DNA from 3 places in the Rhizobium sp. BK176 genome. Region 3 is predicted to be linked to each of the others. Evidence: predicted binding sites of a transcription regulator. Region 3 holds the regulator's gene; each other region holds the start of a gene.
The links. The regulator LexA, encoded in region 3, represses DNA repair genes until DNA is damaged. The targets are predictions, from matches to a motif close to TGTTCNNNNTGTGTTCNG.
Positions count from the first base shown of each region.

Region 1: the regulator LexA is predicted to act here: its motif matches at 3,295-3,312, upstream of uvrA (excinuclease ABC subunit UvrA).
Region 2: the regulator LexA is predicted to act here: its motif matches at 2,459-2,476, upstream of FHT76_RS27405 (putative DNA modification/repair radical SAM protein).

Region 1 covers NZ_JANUBV010000015.1:131,736-137,171, forward strand. Annotated here, with positions in the region: gene FHT76_RS30960 (GNAT family N-acetyltransferase) at 1-253, opposite strand, end outside; gene uvrA (excinuclease ABC subunit UvrA) at 250-3,174, opposite strand; gene FHT76_RS30970 (single-stranded DNA-binding protein) at 3,424-3,960, shown strand; gene FHT76_RS30975 (hypothetical protein) at 4,277-4,672, shown strand; gene FHT76_RS30980 (MarC family protein) at 4,669-5,310, opposite strand.
Region 2 covers NZ_JANUBV010000011.1:198,028-203,463, reverse strand. Annotated here, with positions in the region: gene FHT76_RS27410 (UdgX family uracil-DNA binding protein) at 1-1,221, opposite strand, end outside; gene FHT76_RS27405 (putative DNA modification/repair radical SAM protein) at 1,221-2,453, opposite strand; gene greA (transcription elongation factor GreA) at 2,677-3,153, shown strand; gene FHT76_RS27395 (glycosyltransferase family 4 protein) at 3,185-4,234, shown strand; gene FHT76_RS27390 (glycosyltransferase) at 4,245-5,267, opposite strand; gene FHT76_RS27385 (glycosyltransferase) at 5,264-5,436, opposite strand, start outside.
Region 3 covers NZ_JANUBV010000021.1:38,841-44,276, reverse strand. Annotated here, with positions in the region: gene eno (phosphopyruvate hydratase) at 1-1,155, opposite strand, end outside; gene kdsA (3-deoxy-8-phosphooctulonate synthase) at 1,297-2,139, opposite strand; gene FHT76_RS34245 (VOC family protein) at 2,136-3,020, opposite strand; gene lexA (transcriptional repressor LexA) at 3,221-3,937, shown strand; gene FHT76_RS34235 (ComEC/Rec2 family competence protein) at 3,918-5,436, opposite strand, start outside.

The sequences.
Region 1 (5,436 bases), on a different contig from region 3:
CGCCCTGAAATTTCGGCGAGACGGCGACGCTGAAGAGCATCACATGGTCCGGGTGCCGCTCAATGACGGCCAGACCGGCAAGCCCGCCGAGTACCTCCCGCAGCCAGACCTCACCGCGTTCAATGCGCGGCGCGTAGTCCTCGGTGACGGGGATCGGCGGGCGCCCAAGCAGACGCGTATATGGAGCATAGGCTTCGGCGGTCAGCGCTTCGACCGCCTGCAGATCATCGAGCGACGCCGCTCTCAGCATCACTCAGCTGCCACTACGGCTTTTCCAGCAGGTCGCCGTTCAAGCAACTCCTTCAGGAATTGCCCGGTATAGGACCGCTTCTCCTTGACGATCGCTTCAGGCGTGCCGACGGCGACGATTTCGCCGCCACCATCGCCGCCTTCCGGACCGAAATCGAGAATCCAGTCCGCGGTCTTGATCACCTCGAGATTGTGCTCGATCACAACGACCGAATTACCCTGATTGACCAGCTCCTGCAGCATCTCCAGGAGCTTGGCGACATCGTGGAAATGCAGGCCAGTCGTCGGCTCGTCCAAGATATAGAGGGTACGGCCGGTCGACCGCTTCGACAGCTCCTTGGCCAGCTTGACACGCTGCGCCTCGCCGCCGGACAGCGTATTGGCCTGCTGCCCGACCTTGATGTACCCAAGGCCAACATCCTTCAACGCCTGCAGCTTGTCACGCACGGCTGGAACAGCCGCGAAGAAGTCGACGCCTTCCTCGACAGTCATATCCAGCACGTCGGCAATCGACTTGTGCTTGAACGTGACGTCGAGCGTTTCCCTGTTGTAGCGCTTGCCATGACAGACATCGCAGGTGACGTAGACATCAGGCAGGAAGTGCATCTCGATCTTGATGACGCCGTCGCCCTGGCAGGCTTCGCAGCGTCCGCCCTTGACGTTGAACGAGAAGCGTCCCGGCTGATAGCCGCGCGCCTTCGCTTCCGGCAGACCGGCAAACCAGTCGCGGATCGGGGTGAACGCGCCCGTATAGGTCGCGGGGTTGGAGCGCGGCGTGCGGCCGATCGGCGACTGATCGATGTCGATGACCTTGTCGATGTGCTCGAAACCGTCGATGCGGTCATGATCGGCGGGAATTTCACGCGCGCCCATGACGCGCCGCGCGGCAGATTTATACAGCGTCTCGATCAGGAACGTGGACTTGCCGCCCCCCGATACGCCGGTAACGGCCGTAAAGACGCCGAGAGGGATGGAGGCGGTGACATTCTTCAGATTGTTGCCGCGGGCACCGACGACCTTGATCTCCTTGCCCTTCTTGGCCTTGCGCCGTTCGTCTGGAACCGGAACGCCGAGTTCACCGGACAGATATTTGCCGGTCAGCGACTTCGGGTTCGCCATGATCTCTTGCGGCGTACCGTGGGCGATCACCTGGCCACCATGGATGCCGGCCGCCGGACCGATGTCGACGACATCGTCGGCGGTCAAGATCGCGTCCTCGTCATGCTCGACCACGATCACGGTATTGCCGATATCACGAAGGTGCTTCAGCGTATCGAGCAATCGAGCGTTGTCGCGCTGATGCAGGCCGATCGACGGCTCGTCGAGGACATACAAGACGCCGGTCAGGCCGGAACCGATCTGCGACGCCAGCCGGATGCGCTGGCTCTCGCCACCGGACAAGGTCCCGGAGTTTCGCGACAGGCTGAGATAGTCCAGGCCGACGTCATTGAGGAAGCGCAGGCGGTCGCGGATCTCCTTGAGGATGCGAACGGCAATCTCATTCTGCTTGGCGCTCAGCGACTGCGGCAGAACTTCGAACCAGTCGCGGGCGACGCGGATCGACATGTCGGTCACCTGGCCGATATGCAGCGCGTTGATCTTGACAGCAAGTGCCTCCGGCTTCAGGCGATAGCCGCCGCAAGACGGGCAGGGGGCCGCCGACATATAGCGCTCGATTTCCTCGCGCGCCCAGGCGGAATCCGTCTCCTTCCAGCGGCGCTCGAGATTGGTGATGATGCCCTCGAAATTCTTATGCGTGGTATAAGACCGCGCACCATCGGCATAGTGAAACTCGATCTTCTCGTCGGTGCCATTCAGGATGACGTCCTTGACCATATCGGACAGATCGTTCCACCGCGCACCGAGCTTGAAGCCGTAGTGTTTACCGAGGGCCTCCAGCGTCTGGTTGTAATAGGGCGATGTCGACTTCGCCCACGGCGCAATGGCGCCATCGCGTAGCGTGCGCTCAGGCTCGGGCACGATCAGATTGGCGTCGATCTTCTGCTGTGCGCCAAGACCGTCGCAGGTCGGGCAGGCGCCGGCTGGATTGTTGAAGGAAAAAAGCCGCGGCTCGATCTCGGGAATGGTGAAGCCCGACACCGGGCAGGCGAATTTTTCCGAGAAGAGGACTCGCTCGTGCGTTTCGTTGAGCGACTTGTTGGCAGACCCGCCGGCGGCGGTTTCTTCCAGCGGCAACGGCTTGTCGGCGAACTCCGCAACGGCCAAGCCGTCGGCAAGCTTTAGCGAGGTCTCGAAGCTGTCTGCGAGCCGCGATGCCATATCGGGGCGGACGACAATGCGGTCGACCACGATATCGATATCGTGCTTGTACTTCTTATCCAGGCCTGGGACGTCCGCGATCTCGTAGAACTGGCCATCGACCTTCACGCGCTGGAAGCCCTTCTTCATCAGGTCCGCCAGCTCTTTCTTGTACTCGCCCTTACGCCCGCGCACGAGCGGCGCGAGGATGTAGAGACGCGTGCCTTCCCCGAACTCCAGCACGCGGTCGACCATCTGGCTGACCGTCTGGCTCTCGATCGGTAGCCCGGTTGCAGGCGAATACGGTATGCCGACGCGCGCAAAGAGCAGACGCATGTAGTCGTAGATCTCGGTCACCGTACCGACCGTCGAGCGCGGATTGCGCGAGGTCGTCTTCTGCTCAATCGAAATCGCCGGCGACAGGCCGTCGATTTGATCGACGTCGGGCTTCTGCATCATTTCGAGGAACTGGCGCGCATAGGCCGACAGGCTTTCGACATAGCGCCTCTGGCCTTCCGCATAGATCGTATCGAAGGCAAGCGACGACTTTCCGGATCCCGAAAGGCCGGTCATGACGATCAGTTTGTTTCGCGGCAGATCGAGATCGATGCCCTTCAAATTGTGCTCGCGCGCGCCGCGGATGGAAATCGTCTTCAGTTCGCTCATCGTCTTCTGCTTCTGTGCTGGAACAAGCCCCTTATTTAGTGATGCCGGCTGGCGAGTCGAGGCTCAATGTCCGTCTGCTGCAAGGTTTTCGATTCGGTTGACAGGATCATAGGGATAAACTAGAACAAATAAAGAACAAAATTCTCTGTGGATGAACCGGCTATGGGCGCCCATCGCCGGCGCCCTATGGTTTAAGGTGCACCGATTGTTTCAAGCGCCGCCGGGCAGGGCGGCAGGTAAGGTGAAAGTATGGCTGGCAGCGTAAACAAGGTAATTCTGATCGGGAACGTGGGCGCTGACCCCGAAATCCGGCGGACCCAGGATGGCCGGCCGATCGCCAATCTTCGCATCGCGACGTCCGAGACCTGGCGCGACCGCAACTCTGGCGAACGCCGCGAGAAGACGGAATGGCATACTGTCGTGGTCTTCAACGAGGGCCTCTGCAAGGTCGTCGAGCAGTATGTGAAGAAGGGCGCCAAGCTCTACATCGAAGGTGCGCTGCAGACCCGCAAGTGGCAGGACCAGAATGGCCAGGACCGCTATTCGACGGAAGTCGTTTTGCAGGGCTTCGGCTCGACGCTGACGATGCTCGACGGTCGCGGCGAGGGCGGAGGCGCAAGCTCCGGCTTTGGCGGCGGTCGCAGCAGCAATGCCGGCGGTGGCGATTTCGGTGGCGGCGGTGGCTACGGCGACGATTACGGCGCGCCCTCGCAATCGTCCGGCCGCAGCAGCGGCGGTAGCGGCGGAAACTTCTCGCGCGACCTCGACGACGATATCCCGTTCTGATCGAAGCCGTCATCACGGCATCTCTGACGGCGCGCCGAGAGGTGCGCCGAACGCGTTTTGGCTCGAGGCTCGGCGCAGCCGGCTCTTTCTCACGGGCCCAAGACTTCAGCCGGACCGGGCCCATCTCGGCAGCGCCCGGTCACCATTCCATCGCGATACCTCAGTCGAATAGGCGGACGCGATGCATTTCAGTCGATCATTCTAGTCAAAGTGACGGCGCTTCACTCTCCGAAAGGATAGGCACGGCTGGGTTCTCAAATCTCCAGACCCGCGCGATATTCGTAGGATGACAGAAGCGAACTCCCAATTTCGGTCAATGACGGCCAGTGCTGCGAGAACGATGGTCGCGGACGACCTTCTTGAATTGGGGTTGGATCTCGACCGCCTGAGCGAAAACCACTTGCGGACGCTGTGGGGCGAATTCAAGTCTCTCCGCGCAGAGGAGCCGCACATCAGATCTGTCGCAATCCGGATTTTCGTCTGGTACGTGGTTGAGAGCAAACTGTTCAACTCCGCCGCGATGCGCAGGTCCGGCGCCATCGGCAGATCAATCGCCACGATGAGGGCATGGGCCGAAACCGATCCGGCACTGACCTCGGTCGTGCTTCGCGAAGCCGAGGCAGTAAAGTTATTCCTTTATCAAATATTCGAACGGGCCGATGCGCCTCGGCAAACGATCCTGGAAGCACAAAAGCGCCTACTCCAGGCCTAGCCCGCGGGCATTGTGACCAAGGTGGACTTCAGGCCGTCAACGACGAATTGCGTTGCCAGCGCGGCCAGGATGACGCCGAGAAGGCGCGTCAGAATTGCGCGCCCCGTAACACCCAGGAAACGATCGACTCTTTCAGCGACAAGCAAGGAGAAAAAGAGCAGTAGCAGGTTCGATGCAAGGACGATGATCAATTGCGCGCGCTCGATGGAGCTGTGCATTGACCCGGCAATCAGGATGGTCGCGGAAATCGCGCCGGGACCGGCGATTAGCGGAATCGCCAACGGAAAAACCGAAATATTATGGATATGATCGATGGTGATTGCGGCCGTGCTCGTCTTCTCCTTGCGGTCCTGCCGCTTCTCGAAAACCATTTCAAACGCAATCCAGAACAAGAGAAGGCCACCGGCGATGCGAAAGGCGCCGATCGAGATGCCGAGGACACCGAGCACACTCGCGCCGAACAGCGCGAAGATGGCAAGGATGACAAAGGCGATGATCGAGCCGCGCAGCGCCACCTGCTTTCGCTGGCTACGGCTCATACCGGTGGTTAGCCCGAGGAAGATTGGCGCAAGGCCAGGCGGATCGATGGTGACAAGCAGCGTCGTGAAGGCGTTGATCAGTTGGTCGGCGCTTGCCATTGTCCCTCCATGAGCCCATATAAACGCTCGGTTTTGGACGATTGTGATGCGGAGAAATCAATTTGGCAAATGGCGCTCTTCGAATGGCGTAAATAGTTGCCATTGAGGCCAAAATTGCCCTCATAA
Region 2 (5,436 bases), on a different contig from region 3:
GACCAGCTCCAATTCCCGGTCGAGCCACCAGCGGCAATGCTCTACCTCTCCCCGGTTCGGCTTTTGATGGATGCGCCGCTTGCCGCGCGGTTCATATTTGAAGTGCTTGACTGCGTTGGTGACATAAAGCTCCGCGCGATTCATGCCCGCTGCCAACAAGGCCTCGTCGAAAACCCTCCCCGCCGGACCGACAAACGGACGCCCGGCAAGATCCTCCTGGTCCCCAGGCTGCTCGCCAACAAACATGATTTCCGCGTCCTGCGGTCCCTCCCCGAAGACCGCCTGTGTCGCCTTGGCATGCAATGGGCAGCGGCTGCAGGCCGCCGCCTGTTCGCGAAGCGCCTCCCATGTCCCTTCAGCAGCAGATGGCGCAGTCGGCAGGTTCCGGGATGCCGCCTGAAGCTTGTCGTGGAAGGCAGGAGGCATCGTCGCCTCACGCCTGGCCATCGCCAGCACCCGCTGCTCGGCATTCGCGATGAGGTCGGGAATCAACTCCGCCTCGGGCATATTCTTCCAGTATTTCTTCGGCATCTCCGCCTGCATCGCCTTCACCTTCAGGCGCGCAGGATTGAAAATATTGGCAAAATAGGTCTTCCAAAGTTCATCGGCAGGATCGGTAAGGTCAGGTTTGGTGCAGGGCTCATCGCTGAGTGATAACCTCACGCCATCCCAGCTCGCCGAACCCTTTGGCGTCAGGATCATCCAGTCCATGTCGTTGAACCGGCGCTGAAAGAACGGCGCCTTGCGCGTGACGATGTGATGATCCGGCTCGAACCAGGCGAGAAACTTCCGCCTGCCATTCACGGAAATGCCGGATCCCACTTCCTTGAAGCGAAGGAAAGCCGTCATCTTGTGGGCATCGCGGCGAACGCTTTTTTCCATCAACCGCGCAACCGAAACGTCTTCGTCGGACGCCACCGATAGAAGCGACTTGTCGGACTGAAGCCGCCACAGCAGCCGATAGAGAAGAAAGAAGCGGACGGGATCGGAATGGCAAATCACCGCTGAAGCAAGATCAATAAACGCCGGAGGCACTGTCATCGACCGACTGCCGGACACGGGTTGCGGAGGCAATACGTCGCGCTCCCAGAAGAGCTGCTTCTCACCGCCTTCTTCACGCCATTCTATGTCCTCCGGTGCAATGCCGGCACAGGCCAGAGCGCGGGCGGCATTGCGCCATTCGTCGAATTCGCCCCTGCCCTTCAGAACCACGCGGCGCATCAGAGCAGCGTCAATTGCTCGGGCGGCGGCTCGAACATCGTCCGCAAATCCGCTCGATCCGCCAATTGACGTGGCGTCCAGCCCTCTGCCGTCACAAAAGCCTGCACTTTCTTGATCGAGACACCGAGTCTGGAGAGGTCGTCCAAACGCAGCCTCCGGAAGCGACGGGCCGAAAGGATCGCCTTCACCGTTTTGGTTCCGAGCCCCGGCACGCGAAGCAGCCGTTCTCGCTCCGCCTTGTTGACGTCGACTGGAAAGTCGGCCCGATGGCCGAGCGCCCATGCAAGCTTGGGATCGAGATTGAGATCCAGCATTCCGCCGGGCCGCGTCGCGGTGATCTCCTCGATCCCGAAACCGTAGAAGCGATACAGCCAGTCTGCTTGGTAAAGTCGGTGTTCACGCATCAGTGGCGGCTTGATCAGAGGCAGGTTCTTCGAGGAGTCCGGAATGGGACTGAAGGCGGAATAGTAGACCCGCTTCAGGCTATAGCTGCCATAGAGCTGCGCACTCGTCCCAAGGATCGTCGCATCGTTTGCCCCATCGGCACCAACAATCATTTGCGTGCTCTGACCGGCTGGAACAAAACGCTTGCGCGTCTTCGATTGGAGCGTCGGCTCGTCGGCCGCCTCTATCTTCAATCGCAGGTCCCCCATCGAACGGCGGATGTGTGAGGGCCTTTTTTCCGGCGCAAGGCGCGCAATGCCGCTGTCCGTCGGAAGCTCGATGTTCAACGACAGACGATCCGCGTAAAGCCCTGCCTCTTCAATGAGATGGGCCGATGCCTCCGGAATCGACTTGAGGTGTATATAACCGCGGAAGTCATGGGAGACGCGTAGTTCGTGAACGACACGGACCATTTGCTCCATCGTATGATCCGGGGAGCGGATGATGCCCGACGAGAGAAACAACCCCTCGATATAGTTGCGGCGATAGAATTCCAACGTCAGCCAAACCACTTCCTCCGGTGTGAAGCGCGCCCGTTCTACATTGCTGGAGGACCGATTGATGCAATACGCACAATCGTAAATGCAGAAGTTCGTCAGGAGGACTTTCAATAGCGATATGCAGCGTCCATCAGGCGCATAGGCGTGGCAGATGCCGGAACCCTCGGTGGAGCCAAGGCCGCCACTTTTCGCCGAATCGCGCTTTTGTGTTCCGCTGGAAGCGCAGGATGCGTCATATTTTGCTGCATCCGAGAGAATTGCCAATCGTTCTTTTAGAGACTTCCTCATCTTCATGTTCACTATATGTTCTTGCTCAAAAAGTCAATCGAGGTTGGTTTCCAGCCACTCCGACCGGCCTCCGGCCAGCGATACGAATTTTATGGAAATCAGCGGTGGCGATCTGCTATAACCGCAAAAGTTAGGATTGTTGCACGGTTCCGAGGTTCCCCCTCGGGACCTGTTTTCTTTTGTGTCCGCGGCTATGTGGATACAGGGAGTGAAGGACAAAAAAATGGTTGATAAGGTACCGATGACGCAGGGTGGTTTCGTCAAGCTGCAGGAAGAACTGCGCTGGCGTCAGCAGGAGGAGCGTCCCCGGATCATCGAGGCAATCGCCGAAGCCCGTGCGCATGGTGACCTCTCGGAAAACGCCGAATACCATGCTGCGAAGGAAGCTCAGAGCCACAACGAAGGCCGTATCAGCGAGCTCGAGGACCTGACCGCGCGTGCCGAGGTCATCGACCTGTCGAAGATGTCCGGCGACAAGATCAAGTTCGGCGCGAAGGTGAAGCTCGTCGACGAGGATACCGAAGAAGAAAAGACCTATCAGATCGTCGGCGATCAGGAAGCCGACGTTAAGGCGGGACGTATCTCCATCTCCTCCCCAATCGCGCGTGCGCTGATTGGCAAGGAAGTCGGCGACTCCATCGAAGTCAATGCGCCCGGTGGCTCCAAGGCCTACGAAGTCCTTTCCATTTCCTGGGGCTGATTGATCCGTGGACGGTCGAGGGCAGCCGGCTATCGCCAAGGTCAGTGACGTCGAGATTATTGCGCCTAACTTCAAGAAGCGGCTCTCCGGCGTCACGTCCACCATCATCCAGTTGATCCCGGTCCAGCGCGCACTCGGCGAGAAGATTGCAGCCCTTGGACCGGGTCTTCCGGCATCCTTGCCGCACATCCGTTTTCGTGACTTGCTGAAGCTATGGCGGGCGCCGCGCGGCAAGCGGTTTCGCATATGGCACGCCCGTCGCAACATCGAAATGCTGCCGGCCATCCTGATGCGCGATGTCTTGCGCATGCCGCTGAAGATCGTCTTCACCTCGGCGTCCCAGCGCCGCCACTCCGGCTGGACGAAATGGCTGATTTCGAAGATGGACGCGGTGATAGCAACCAGCGGCAAGACGGCGAATTATCTCGAAGTGCCGAGCACCGTCGTTCTCCACGGGATAGACACAACCCGCTTTTCGCCGGCAGATGATAGGGTAGCGGCCAAACGGCTGCTTGGTCTCGACGAGACGAAGAAGATCGCCGGCTGCTTCGGTCGCGTTCGCCATCAGAAGGGCACCGACCTTTTCGTCGACAGCATGATCCGTCTGCTCCCGTCCCGGCCCGACTGGGTCGCAATCGTTGCCGGACGCGCCACGGCACAACACGTCGAGTTTGAAAACGAACTGAAGGCGCGGGTTGCCTCTGCCGGCCTGTCCGATCGCCTACTATTCGTAGGCGAGCACACCAACATCAACGACTGGTATCGTGCACTCGATATGTTTGTCGCGCCACAACGCTGGGAAGGCTTCGGCCTGACGCCGCTCGAAGCGATGGCGACCGCCGTTCCCGTTGTCGCGACGGACGTCGGAGCCTTTCCGGAACTGCTGCTCACCGGTGACCAGGAAACCGGGATAATCATCCCGCGTGACGATCTCGATGAGATGGTACTGGCCGCTGCCCATTTCATGGATGACGACGCCCGTCGCCAAGAGGCTTCACTCCGCGCGAGGAACCACGCGATAAGCGCCTTCAGCATTGAAGGCGAGGCCCGGCGACTTGGCGCGGTCTACACGGCCCTATGACCGGGGGCCGTCAAGGCTTGCGCTTGAAGAGTTCAAGATAGGCGTCGGCAACAGCGCCTTCAGAAAACTGCCCCATCAACGTGTCCCGCCCACCGGCGGTCACCTTTGCCGCCAGCAAGGGATCATTGATCAAACGCTCAATGGCCTTCGAAAAACCGTCGGTGTCGCCGATCTCAACAAGAAGCCCGTTCTCGCCGTCCCTCATGAACCACGACGGCCCCTCTGAACGGCTGGAAACGACGGGTTTGCCCTGCGCCCAAGCCTCCAGAATGACGTTGCCAAGCGGCTCATGGTTCGAGGGCATGACGAAGATGTCGGCAGCCGCCACAAACGGCCGCGTGTCTTTCTGCCATCCGAGAAACCGCACCCGGTCCGTTACACCGAGATCTGATGCGACTTTTTTGACGTTTTCCAGTTCCTCGCCCTCGCCGGCGAGCCAGAGATAGACGCCCGGCAGCTTCGCCACCGCTGCCGTCAACAACGCGAACTCTTTCCGCGGCACGAAACGCCCCATGGACATGACGACGGGCGCGTCTCGTGGCGTGTCGAACGCGGCACGATCGACCGGGGCCACTTGCTCGGTTCTCGTGAAGTTCGAGATCACCTCAACTCTACGCGTCCAACCGATTTCGCGCACATGGTCGGCAATGCCGGGTGTGTTGCAGACGAGAATGTCGGAGTTCTTGAAATACTTCAGATCGGTCGGATAATCTCCCAACCTGGAGATCTTGATGCATCCCTTGTAGTTCGGCATCAATTCGCTCGCGCGTGGCGCCCAGGCCATGATTGCATCCGGCCGAAGCCGTCGCGCACCAAAGGCGACTTTCAGCGGCAACAGGATCCGATCCAGCGACACATTCCGAAAATTGCTTTCCACGATCGCGACCGAAGCCGGCATGTCCTTGCGCCAGATCCGGTTCGGTCGAATGACTGCGCTCTGCTCGACACCGCGCCGAGCCAGGGCGTTGACGAGGTGCACGAAGAACCGCTCGGCCCCGCCATCCTTGCCAAAGTGGAAATGCATCACCTTCACGGCGCACTTGTCCCCGTCTCGAACAAACGGATGTAGGCCTGCGTGATCGCTTCTTCGGAAAACCGGTTCTTAAGCGTCTCCTGACCGCCATCGATCAATGCGGTGCGCAGGTCGGGCTCATCACGAACGCGTGCGATCGCGTTCGCGAGACCGTCGACATCGCCGCAAT
Region 3 (5,436 bases):
CTGACCGCAGTTGGTGGCAACCGCGAGGTCAGCGATCGTCGAATCTTCGGTTTCGCCCGAACGGTGCGACATGACCGCGGTGTAGGCTGCCTTGTGCGCGGTGTTGACGGCATCGAGCGTTTCCGTCAGCGAGCCGATCTGGTTGACCTTGATGAGGATCGAGTTGGCGACGCCCATCTTGATACCGTCGCGCAGGCGAGCCGAGTTGGTGACGAAGAGATCGTCGCCGACCAGCTGGACCTTCTTGCCAGCGAGATCGGTCAGAGCCTTCCAGCCGTCCCAATCGTCTTCGGCCATGCCGTCTTCGATTGAGATGATCGGATACTGGGCAGCGAGCTGAGCGAGGTATTCGGCCATGGCCCCCGGCTCCAGCGTTCGGCCTTCGCCTTCGAGGACATACTTACCGTCCTTGAAGAATTCGGTCGAGGCGCAATCGAGGCCAAGGCAGATATCGTCACCCGGCTTGTAGCCGGCTTTCTCGATCGACTTCATGATGAAGTCGAGGGCTTCAGGGGCGCTCTTCAGGCCCGGCGCGAAACCGCCTTCGTCGCCAACATTGGTGTTGTGACCCTGAGCCGACAGTTCCTTCTTGAGGACGTGGAAAACTTCCGAGCCCATGCGAACGGCTTCGCGGATGGAATCAGCGCCAACCGGAAGGATCATGAACTCCTGGAAGTCGATCGGATTATCGGCATGCGCGCCGCCGTTGATGATGTTCATCATCGGAACCGGCAGGAGGTGGGCGCTAGCGCCACCGACGTAGCGGTAGAGCGGCAGTCCGGCAGCCTGGGCAGCGGCCTTGGCAACAGCGAGCGATACGCCGAGGATGGCGTTGGCGCCGAGGCGCGACTTGTTCGGCGTGCCGTCCAGCTCGATCATGATGTTGTCGATCTGGATCTGGTTTTCGGCATCGATGCCGCCGATGGCGTCGAAGATTTCCGTGTTGGCGGCTTCGACAGCCTTTTCGACACCCTTGCCGAGGTAGCGCTTGCCACCGTCGCGAACTTCGACGGCTTCATGCGCGCCGGTCGACGCGCCCGACGGAACCGCCGCGCGGCCCATGCTGCCATCTTCCAGATAGACATCGACTTCGACGGTGGGGTTGCCACGGCTGTCGAGAATCTCGCGGGCGATAATGTCGGTAATTGCGGTCATCGGCTTTTCCTGCTTGAGGGTGGATAAATCGTTTGAAATCCGTCTTAATCGAAGATGCGCAAATTACAATGGCGCTTTGCGCATGCTTCGCAGCGATATTCGTGCGTGGCCTATTACACGAACATGTCAGTCTTTTGAACGTCAGCTTTTCGCGATCGCGTCGAAGGCCAGGAGCTTTTCGAGAAGCCTCGGCATGTCCTTGAGATAGACCATGTTCGGACCGTCAGACGGCGCGTTGTCAGGATCTTCGTGCGTTTCGACGAACACACCTGCCACACCGACGGCAACGGCCGCGCGCGCCAGCGTCTCCACGAACTCGCGCTGACCGCCGCTGGAACCACCCTGCCCTCCGGGCTGCTGCACCGAATGGGTGGCGTCGAAAACAACAGGGGCGCCCATCGCCGCCATGATCGGCAGCGAGCGCATATCGGAGACCAGCGTGTTGTAGCCGAAGGAAGCGCCGCGCTCGCAAAGCAGGATATTCGGGTTGCCGCTGGAATTGAGCTTGTTCAAGACATTCTTCATATCCCAAGGGGCAAGGAACTGGCCCTTCTTGACGTTGATTGTGCGACCGGTTTTGGCGGCTGCGACCAGCAGGTCTGTCTGGCGACTGAGAAAGGCCGGGATCTGCAGGACGTCGACGACCGTCGCCACCTCGGTGCACTGCTCCTCGGTATGGATGTCGGTCAGGACAGGAAAACCGTATTCCTTCTTGAGGTCGGAAAAAACCTCCAGCGCCTTATCAAGGCCGATGCCGCGCTGAGCGGAGAGCGATGTCCGGTTCGCCTTGTCAAAGGAGGACTTGTAGACAAGGCCGATACCAAGCTTGTCGCAAAGCTCCTTCAATACACCGGCGACCATGAACGCATGCTCGCGGCTCTCCATCTGACACGGTCCGGCAATCAGCGACAGCTTGCCGGTATTCGAAAAGGTGACGCGGCCGGCGCCTTCGCCGACCGCGACTTCGGAATTTGTCTGGCTCATCGTTTCTCCTCGAAGGCGAAGAGCGCACCCTGCCCGGGCGCTGCCTTCACCAGAATTCGATTGTTCTTGCGCGTGTAGGTCATCCCGTTAGCAGCCAAATGCGCTTCTGTCACGGCGAGATCACCGACCTTGAAAACAACGGCAACGCCGCGCAGGCCGCGATCGTCTGAGGGTGCAGAAATATCGAAGTAGGCATCCAGTCCATCGGGGGACAGAACGATGATCCTGGCGTTGGGCGTTGCAACACTCACACCAAAGGCCTCGTTGATCACCGTCAGGCCGTGCGCCGCGGCGCGCACAAATGGCGCAAACGCCTTTGGGTCCGGCGCGCCAAGAACGATCTCCGCGATCCCGCCCACGCCATTTGGGTGCACTTGCAGCGCCCTTCGATCGGCAGGCAGCGGATTGACCCTCTGGCAGGTGAAAAAAAAGAAATCAGGTGCGCGCAGGTCAACTGCGAACGCGAGTTTGAATGCAGCAATGGCTTCCGAGCCGTCGGGCATCTTCATCGGCCGCTCGAACTGCAGCATCTCACCGCCGTTGATCTTCTCCGCAAGGAATCTAGCGTGGTCGCGGTCGGCGTCCCCCGTCGCGAAGACAACTGCGGACAGTCCATCCTCGCCGCATCGAAACCGAAAGGCACGGTCACGCGCGGTGAAGACGTTGCCCTTCCTCGCCGACGCCTCGTGCAGTTCGAGGCTGGCGACGCCCAGCGGCTCCAGATAAGTTTCGTCGGCGAAGAAGATACAGGCGTTCTCTGTTCCGAACGGGTGCCGCGCATCTGGCGCGACGGTGAATCCCAGCATTCCGAGGCGCTCGCGCGCAAGCCTGATGTTGGACACCGGCAGCACAATGTGGTCCAGCGGATGTGCTTCGCTCATGGCAAACTCCCCGGGGATTTGCGAAGATGTGCGCCGGGCAAGAGAACAATGCAACCCCCTTCTCCGCATTCACTCAAAAGCGACGCAAAAACTGAACAAGTTGCAGGCAAGTTTTACGAAAATTTAGGTACTTGCAGAACACATATGGAACATATAGTGTCTGTTCTGGCTTTGTTTCACAACTCTGGGGTTCAACTTCGATGCTGACGCGCAAGCAACAGGAGCTTCTTCTCTTCATTCACGAACGAATGAAGGAGTCCGGTGTCCCCCCATCTTTCGACGAAATGAAGGACGCTCTCGATCTCGCGTCGAAGTCGGGCATCCACCGCCTGATTACGGCGCTGGAAGAACGCGGCTTCATTCGCCGACTGCCGAATCGAGCCCGCGCTTTGGAGGTCATCAAGCTGCCAGAGGCATATAATCCCAGTCTCCAGCCGCGCCGCGGTTTCTCGCCGAGCGTGATCGAGGGCAGCCTTGGCAAACCTCAACCGGTGGCGCCGCCAAAGCCGGCCGCGCATGCGGACAATGGCAATTCGGCCTCTGTACCTGTTATGGGGCGGATCGCTGCAGGCGTGCCAATTTCTGCAATCCAGAACAATACGCACGACATCACGGTTCCGGCCGACATGCTTGGCCCAGGCGAGCATTATGCGCTCGAGGTGAAGGGAGACTCGATGATCGAGGCCGGCATCTTCGACGGCGATACGGTGATTATCCGCAACGGCAGCACCGCCAACGCCGGCGACATTGTTGTCGCACTTGTCGATGACGAGGAAGCAACCCTCAAGCGCTTCCGCCGCAAGGGCGCTTCGATCGCGCTTGAAGCTGCGAACCCGGCTTATGAAACGCGTATTTTCGGACCCGATCGCGTCAAGGTTCAGGGCAAGCTGGTCGGCCTCATTCGCCGCTATCACTAAAGACAGGCGGCTCTCCGTCGAAGGTGCCGCTTCGCCAATTGTATGCCCGATGCCGCATCCAGGGCCGGTCAAGTGTCGTATAGGCCGTCGTCACGACAGGCGTTCCCTGTTCGTCTATTCGTATCTCTGCCGCACCCGAGCGGCGCAAGGTTTCGCCCGTGAACAACAATGCACCTGACCGGCATTCGTTTGCGCGCAGACGAGCGGGCGTAACGACGATGTCGGCGGTGTCGCAGGCAGCGCCGACGTAGGCGGGATCTTCGATGATCGTCAGAACGTAGCCGCTGTCGTGCGCCGCTGTGCACCAAGCGCCTTTCAGGCAGACGAAACGGTTCTCAACGCCTCTCGCAACGACCTGCCGCAACGCGTTGCGAGCGTTATGCAATTCGTCGGCCGAGAGCCTCCGAGGCTTGCCGTCGCCGTCTCGCCGGCGGACTGGTTTGACACCCTCTATCAGGAGCGGCGGCCGGGCTTGCTCCGCAACCAGAGCCCTTCGCCATTGGTCGAAAATGAAGTCGGGTGGGCGCGTCCGGTTGGAAGCAATAACCTGATTGTCGACAATCGCGACGAGACCGCCATCCTCGGCAATGATGAAATCTGGCGCCGGTCTGGACGGCGCGAGCACAACGAGCAGAGTTGCCAACGCGATCGCAACAGCGCCGAGGTACCGCAGTCTGGTGCGCAGAAGCGCAAGCACGAGGAAGCCTGCGACGGCGACAGGAAAGTACCAAACCGGCAATCGGCCGATATCGACGTTGCCGCCCCATCCCGAGACCATCTTTGCAATGGCGATCACAATTTCGAGCCCGAAGCCGGCGATTTTCCAGGGAACGATATCGAGGCCAAACGGCGTCAGCAGCATCGCGAACATGCCCATAGGCATCACCACGAAGGAGATTACCGGCATGGCCATGAGATTTGCGGGCAATCCATAAGCGCTGAGCCGATGGAAATGTTCGACTGCAAAGAGCGCGGTCGAGAAGCCTCCGATCATTGAGGAAAGGAGGATGCCAGCAAAGAAGCGTGCGACAAAAACTACGGGCTTCACTGCCCTGACTTGCAGCAAGGGATGTTCGCGCGCGGCTCGCTTCGACCACATCGCATAACCGGCAACCAGCGCAAGAGTCGCCGCAAATGACATCTGGAAGCTCGCGCCTAGCGCCTCGGATGGAGACAAGAGCAGAATCACCCAAGCCGATAGGGCAATGTTGCGCAGACTGATTGACGGCCTGTCGAAGAATACAGCGGCCAGCATGATCGCCATCATGATGAAGGCTCGCTCTGCCGAGACCGCAAAGCCCGAGATCATGTAATAGGCTGTCAGGGCGACGAGCGCGCCAGCAGCTGCAATCTTCTTGGTCGGGTACGCCTGCGTAACGGATGGAAACAGGCTCAGCAGTTGGCGTAGGCCGACGAAGAAGATACCCGCGGAGAGCGCCATGTTGAGACCGGAGATTGCCACGATATGCGCCAGACCCGCCTGTCGCAGCGCGTCGGTG